3 regions of the Novosphingobium sp. ES2-1 genome follow, and region 3 is predicted to be linked to each of the others. Evidence: riboswitches for the same ligand, from Rfam matches in the RefSeq annotation. Region 3 holds a riboswitch; each other region holds the start of a gene.
What was found. A riboswitch is a leader RNA that binds a small molecule or an ion and turns the genes downstream of it on or off. The one in region 3 is predicted to bind cobalamin.
Positions count from the first base shown of each region.

Region 1 (2,263 bases), on a different replicon from region 3:
CCGGGTGGGAATCCCGGCAGTCACAAACCACACCTCATCGGCCGCGCGCGCCATGGCCTGATTGAGCCAGCCCGCCTCGTCCCGGAACTGCCGGGCCAAAGCGTTGTCCGGGACAATTCCCTGGCCTACTTCGTTGGACACCAGCAGCAATGTGCCCTGAACCGACGGAAACAGCCCGGCCAGCCAAGCGCGCGCCGCCGCAATATCCTGGCCGCCAAGCATCAGATTGCTTAGCCACAGGGTCACGCAGTCGACCAGAATGACGCCATCTTCCCTATCGTTTTCCAGTATCGCTTCGCACAGTTCCAGCGGACATTCGACCGTCTGCCAGTGGCCGGCCCGGTCGGCGCGATGACGGGCGATCCGCTGGGCCATTTCATCATCGAATGCCTGCGCGGTAGCGATGTAGATATGCGGGCCTGGCAGGGCATCGCCCAGTTCTTCGGCATAGCCGCTCTTGCCCGACCGCGCTCCACCAAGAACCAGAATCGTCTTGCCGTTCACTGCTCCCACTTGCCTTTCATGCTGTTCTGCGACAAAGGCGCGAGCGTTACAGGTTCCCAGCGATGGGATGAATAGGGAATCCGGGAATGGCTTCGTGCCATGGTCCGGAGCTGCCCCCGCAACTGTGATCGGCGAGTCGCCGCTTCGTTATGCCACTGGCCTTCGGGCCGGGAAGGTGAAGCGGCCGACACTGACCCGAGAGCCAGGAGACCTGCCCGTAACGGTCGTTCTTTTGTCCGGACGGGGTGTGCCGGATGATGATCGAGGTTCCCTCGCGTGACGACTTAGCCAGAGTCGCATGCGGTGGCTTCGTCCCACACGCGTGATCGCTGTCGTGCGACTCTTTTGACGTTGTTCAAAAGGGGGAAACCCATGCGTGTTCTGAAGACTGCACTGCTGCTTTCCGCAGCCACCCTGCCTGCCGTCGCACATGCCGAGGACGCCGAGACCATCATCGTCTCCGCCAATCGGACCCAGCAATCCACTTCCGAAGTCGCCCAGTCGGTCACCGTCATCACGCTCGATGACATCGCTACCCGGCAATCGGCCGGAGTTGCCGATCTGCTGCGCTCGGTGCCTGGGATCACCGTCACCAGCAATGGCGGACTTGGCACTACCACCTCGGTCAACATTCGCGGGGCGGAGAGCGACCAGACTGTTGCGCTGTTCGACGGGGTGAAGCTCAACGATCCTTCCACCCCCGGCGGCGGCTTCAATTTCGGCAATTTACTGACCGGCAATATCGAGCGGATCGAGGTTGTCCGCGGATCGCAGTCCGTACTGTGGGGCAGTCAGGCCATCGGCGGCGTGGTGAACATCGTCACTCGTGCGCCCACGGAGAAGCTCGCCCTCAACCTCGCCAGCGAATATGGCTGGCGCGATACGGCGCGTGTGGTCGGCAATATTTCGGGCAAGTTCGGCCCAGTCTCGGCAAATGTCGGCGCGGGCTATCTGCGCACTGACGGCTTTTCGACCTTCAACGAGACGCGCGGCGGCACGGAACGAGACGGCTATCGCAACATCGGCGCAAACGCGAAGTTCAACATCGCGCTGTCGGATGCGGTCTCGGTCGACCTGCGCGGCTGGTATTCGGACGGCAAGGTCGGCATCGACGGCTTCCCGCCGCCGACTTACAGCTTCGGCGACACGCCAGAGTTCGCCAGGACCAAGGAACTGATCGGCTATGCCGGCCTGAACGCGGCGCTGTTCGACGGACGCTTCCGCAACCGTATCGCCTATACGCTGACTGATACCCGCCGCCGAAACGTCGATCTGACGGGAGGCATCGAATTCGAGACCTTCAACGCCAAGGGGCGCAACGAGCGGTTCGAATATCAGGGCAACTTCGACATCACCGATGCGGCGAGCGCCACTTTCGGTGCCGAAACCGAAAAGGCCAGCTTCCGCACGTCAAGCTATGGCGGCCCCTTCGCCATCGCTAGTGCGCGGATCAACAGCTTCTACGGCCAGCTTAGCGCCAAGCCGGTCGCCGGTCTGACCCTGAGCGCGGGTCTGCGTCATGACGATCACGACACGTTCGGCGGCAAGACGACCTTTTCCACCAGTGCTCTGTTCACGCCGAATGAAGGCAACACCGTGCTGCGCGCCAGCTACGGCGAGGGCTTCAAGACGCCGTCGCTGTACCAGCTGTTCAGCGACTACGGTAACAAGCTGCTCAGGCCCGAGAGTTCCCGCAGCTGGGATGCTGGCATAACCCAGAAGCTGCTGGACGGCAGGATCGAGGTCGGCGCCACCTGGT
Region 1 is NZ_CP063445.1:900,416-902,678, reverse strand. It holds gene cobU (bifunctional adenosylcobinamide kinase/adenosylcobinamide-phosphate guanylyltransferase) at 1-504, opposite strand, end outside; cobalamin riboswitch at 538-738, shown strand; gene IM701_RS04455 (TonB-dependent siderophore receptor) at 877-2,263, shown strand, end outside.
Region 1: linked by a shared signal. The riboswitch ahead of IM701_RS04455 (TonB-dependent siderophore receptor) and the one ahead of IM701_RS21515 (TonB-dependent receptor) in region 3 are both predicted to bind cobalamin.

Region 2 (2,263 bases), on a different replicon from region 3:
GCCACCGCGCGTTGCCCGCCGTCAGGCTCGCTCGCCGCCTCATAATAGATTGCTGCGGTCAGGCACTGCAGAGCCCGCCAGCGGTCCTCGCTCGACCCGGCCGCCGACACCGGACGGGCCGAGAGGATCTCGGCATCCGAATGGCTCTGGTCCCATTTCGCCTGCGCTTCTGTCGGCGCGATCAGCCCGCTGTCGCTGGTGTCGAGCCAGTAGAACGCCGAGCCCGGAAAGCTGTCACCCCCGCGCTCAAACGGTTGCAGTCCCGCCATCTGCGCGCGCGCGACAGCCGCTTGAACGCCGCCCGGTTCGCCCCACCCGGTCGGCCCGAGCAGCAGACCCAGCACGCCGAACATCGCCACGCCGCCCAGCCGCTGCCGCATAAGCGAAGGCGCGCGCAAGGCGTTACGGATCGAGCGCATATCCCGGCGCCGGATCCGCGCCGCAAAATCGCGCGGACGCTGCTCGCCATAAGCCGTCGCTGCCACGCCGGGCAGTTCGATCGGGCGATAGGCAAGCTCGAGAGGCATGGGGCTGGGCTGAATCCTGAAAATCCTCAATTGCGCTAACCTTTTGCGCCCCCTCGCGCACGGCCGCATTTCCCGCTGTCCCGATGCGGCACAAGCTCCTGCGATCCGGTTAACCTCCACCGCCGACTTGCCCCCAAGTACGTAGTTCCTCTTGCAGCGCAGCAAAGTTCCCGCTAGTTCCCCGCGCCGACGCCAACGGTGCCCGGTAACACGGGCTAAGAGGGAAGCCGGTTCCAATCCGGCGCTGCCCCCGCAACTGTAACCGGAGAGCGCGCTGTCCAGTGATGCCACTGGTGCCGGATTCGATCCCCGGTACTGGGAAGGCGGGCAGCGGGCGATGACCCGGGAGCCAGGAAACCTGCCGATGGTAGTCGTTCCGCGGCCGGGCGGGGTGTACCGGGCGCACGCGACGAGGCGCGCCAGATTCATGGCCCAGCGCACCTCTCGCCATGGACGGCATCAACCGTTCGTGGCCGGAGTTGCGTCCTGTGAAGAAGTACCTGCTTTCCGTTTCCGCTTCCGCATTTCTTGGCGCGTTTGCCGCCCCGGCATTTGCGCAAGAGGCCGACGATGTCGTTGTCGCTGACTACAAGATCGACCCGGCAACCATCACCGTCATTGCCACCGGCAGCGAAACCCCGCTCAGCAAGACCGGCCAGCCCGTCACCGTCATCACCGCCGACGAAATCCAGTCGATCCAGGGTCCCGACATCACCCGCGTCCTCGAACGCGTCCCCGGCCTGACAATTACCCGCAACGGCGGCCCCGGCAGCTTCACCGGCGTGCGTCTGCGCGGCTCGGATGCCGAGCAGGTCCTCGTCCTCGTCGATGGCGTTCGCCTCGAAGACGTCTCGGCCCCCTCGGGCGGCTTTGACTTCGGTACGCTGACCCCCGGCGGCGTCGAGCGGATCGACGTGCTGCGCGGCTCCAACTCCATCGTCTGGGGCAGCGCGGCCATCGGCGGCGTGATCGCGGTCCAGTCGCGCGATCTCAACGGCATTGAAGCCAGTGCCGAACTGGGCGCGAACGACAGCTATCTCGCCGATGCTGCAGCAGGCATCGCGTCAGACTTCGGTGCGCTCACCGTCAACGGCGGCTACAGCCGCAGTGATGGCGTCTCGGCCGCAGCGGTCGGCACCGAGCCCGATGGCTTCCGCCAGTGGCGCGTCGGCGGGCGCGGGCGCATCAACCTCTCGCAAGACCTCGCAATCGTCGCCACCGCCCGCTATGCCGACACCCGCACCGACATCGACGGCTTCGCCCCGCCAACCTACAGCTTCGGCGATACCCCTGAGTATCAGGACACGCGACAGGCCTCGGGCCGCATCGGACTGCGCTTCACCGGCAGCAATCTCACGCTCAACACCGGCTTCGCGATCTCGGATACCAAGCGCGACTACTACGACCCGACCTTCGGCACTGATCCGTCCTACGGCTACAAGGGCCGCTCGGAGCGCGTTGACCTGACGGGCCGCGTCAACCTGCCTGCCGATTTCACGCTCGATTTCGGCGGTGACAGCGAATGGACGCGCTTCTCGAGCACTTTCGATGCACAGGCCAAGGCCAACCTCACCTCGGGCCACGCCCTGCTTGGCTGGAGCAGCGATCGCGCCAGCCTCGCCGCCGGTGTCCGCATTGACGATCACAGCCGGTTCGGCACGGCCTGGACCTTCGGTGCCAACGGCGCGTTCGAATTGGTCGATAACCTCCGCCTGCGCGCCAGCTATGGCGAGGGC
Region 2 is NZ_CP063445.1:2,220,040-2,222,302, reverse strand. It holds gene IM701_RS10755 (cell wall hydrolase) at 1-527, opposite strand, end outside; cobalamin riboswitch at 707-908, shown strand; gene IM701_RS10750 (TonB-dependent siderophore receptor) at 977-2,263, shown strand, end outside.
Region 2: linked by a shared signal. The riboswitch ahead of IM701_RS10750 (TonB-dependent siderophore receptor) and the one ahead of IM701_RS21515 (TonB-dependent receptor) in region 3 are both predicted to bind cobalamin.

Region 3 (2,263 bases):
GCCGATATTGCCGATTGCATCGTACCGGCTCTCGATGCCGGTCGAAAGCGCCAGCGCAGGCCCGACGGCCCAGTTTTTCTGCGCGGTCAGCCCCAGGACCCAGCGTCGGTCAAATTGTGCGATCTGCGCGCTGGTCCCGTCGGGATCGGCGTAAGTCGGGTTGGAGAACATCGACCAGTCGTAGAACTGGGCATAGGCGTTGGCGTGCCATGTCGGCTGCTTCACCGCCATGTTGCCGATCAGGCGCGTGGTCTGGCCCCGCGCGGATGGATCGGGCGAGCAGAAGACGTCGGGGCAGAGCGACGTTCCGATGATCCGTTCGGGGATCTGCTCTGTCGGTCGCCAAGTGGCGCGGTAGGCGTGCAGCGATGCTTCGAGCGTTTCCCTGCCTGTCGGTGCTCGGTACTTGGCGAACCCGGCATAGTGCCGCAGCCGCTCGGGCTCCTGCCACGGGCCGTCATAGAGCTTGGCCTGTCCCACGAGCGTGAGGTCGCCCCCGGCCAGATTGTGGACGGTTCCGCCCGCTGCCAAGCGTCGCCAGCCATACGAGCCGCCTTCAAGCGAGGCCCAGGGGCGATCATACCCATCGACCGTGGCCATGTACGCGGCACCGGCCAGAGCCAGGTCGCCGCCGTCGGCGCGATAGGGGCCTTTGCGGAAGTCCTCGCGGGCCACCACTTCCGGGATCAGGCCGTTGAGGTCGAGATAGCCTTGCCCATGCCCATGCGTGCGAAAGTTCATCTGCACGCCGTCGATGTAGGTGGTAAAGTCCGATCCGTGGTCGAGGTTGAAGCCGCGCAGGAAGTACTGGTTGGCCTTGCCGCTGCCTGAATGCTGCGCTGTGACCATGCCCGGCACGGCCTCCAGAAGTTCGGCCACCCTCAGCAATGGGCGCACCAGCAGGTCGGCTCCACCGACGCTGCCTTCGCTGGCGGCGTGGGCCGTGCCGATCTTGGTTTCTCCCCGCCCGAACACGACGATGTCGGCCGTTGCGGCCCCGTCGTCGGCCGCGTCGGCATGGCAGGGCTGTGGGGTCAGGGAAAGTGCCAGCACGCTGGCAGGAAGAATGGTCTTGATCACGATACGGGGGTACTCCGGCATCTTGCGACAGGGCCGGACGCGCGCGCGACATCACTGTCGCCCGACGCGTGTCGGCGGCTAGGCGTCGCTCAGACGGAGTTCACCGTGCCTCGGCCAACCCCTGGGCCATGGCAAGAGCGACCAGACGCCGGCAGGTCTCCTGGCTCGCGGGTCAATGCTTGATGCAAGCCTTCCCAGGCCTCGCATGATTCTGCGTCCGGCCCAGTGGCTGCTTCCCCTGCGTTGGGGGGGAAGCGGTTGCATCGCGCTCGCCGCTTACAGTTGCAGGGACAGCCTCGGCTTCGGATCGGCGCGATGCCGATCCTCACCGCGTTCCCGTTTAAGCCCTTTCGGGCACCGACGCGATCATTTGCCACCTGGATTGCTCCGGATGGCGTGCCGGCCCATTAGGGCGTCCGCAGGCTAAAGGCTAGGGGGGCGCGTAAAACTCAGCTCGCCGTGTTGGCCAGCCAGAATTGACCTCGCCATTGGCAATGCTCTTGCGCAGAAGATGGCCGTACCGTCGCAGGGGACCGAGTTTCGCTGAACTGTGCATCGGTATCACACGCCGACGCGGTAGCATAAAGTAGAAGCCAGCAGGGAACGCGCGGAGCCCTTGCGGTTTGCGGCAAGAAGCATGGTGCCACTCCCCCGAGTGCCAAGCATATGGCAAGGGCGCATCCGGCGCGCGTGGCTCCATGGATTAAGCGAGCTCCCTAATTCGTTCTTCATGGGACAGCCGGCTCCGATCGCCAAGGCTGACGGGAGCCATTCCATGCGCAGTATTTCCAAACTTCCGTTGCTTCTCATTGCCATAGTACTCCCACCAACCGTTGCGGCTGCGCAGGAACTGGTGCTTCGTCCACGCCCTTCTGCATCCCCCGATGGATCAGGTGAAGTGTTCGGTGGAGCGGAATACCGACGGGGCGACTATGGTACTGGAGCGAAGGTCGAGACAGTTGCGACAACGGTCGGGGTTTCGGTACGAAAAGGGCGGGTACGGTTCGGCGTTGCCGTGCCGTATGTACAAACGACCGCACCTGTCGACGTTGTGTTAAGCCAAGGCGGGCTTTTCGGCACTCCGCTTCTGGCCAGCGGCCGTACCGATACGCGACGGACCAAACGGGAGGGGCTAGGCGATGCAAATGTGCAGATGGCCTACGGTCTACCCATAGCGGGTTTC
Region 3 is NZ_CP063449.1:178,481-180,743, forward strand. It holds gene IM701_RS21515 (TonB-dependent receptor) at 1-1,101, opposite strand, end outside; cobalamin riboswitch at 1,213-1,457, opposite strand; gene IM701_RS21520 (transporter) at 1,856-2,263, shown strand, end outside.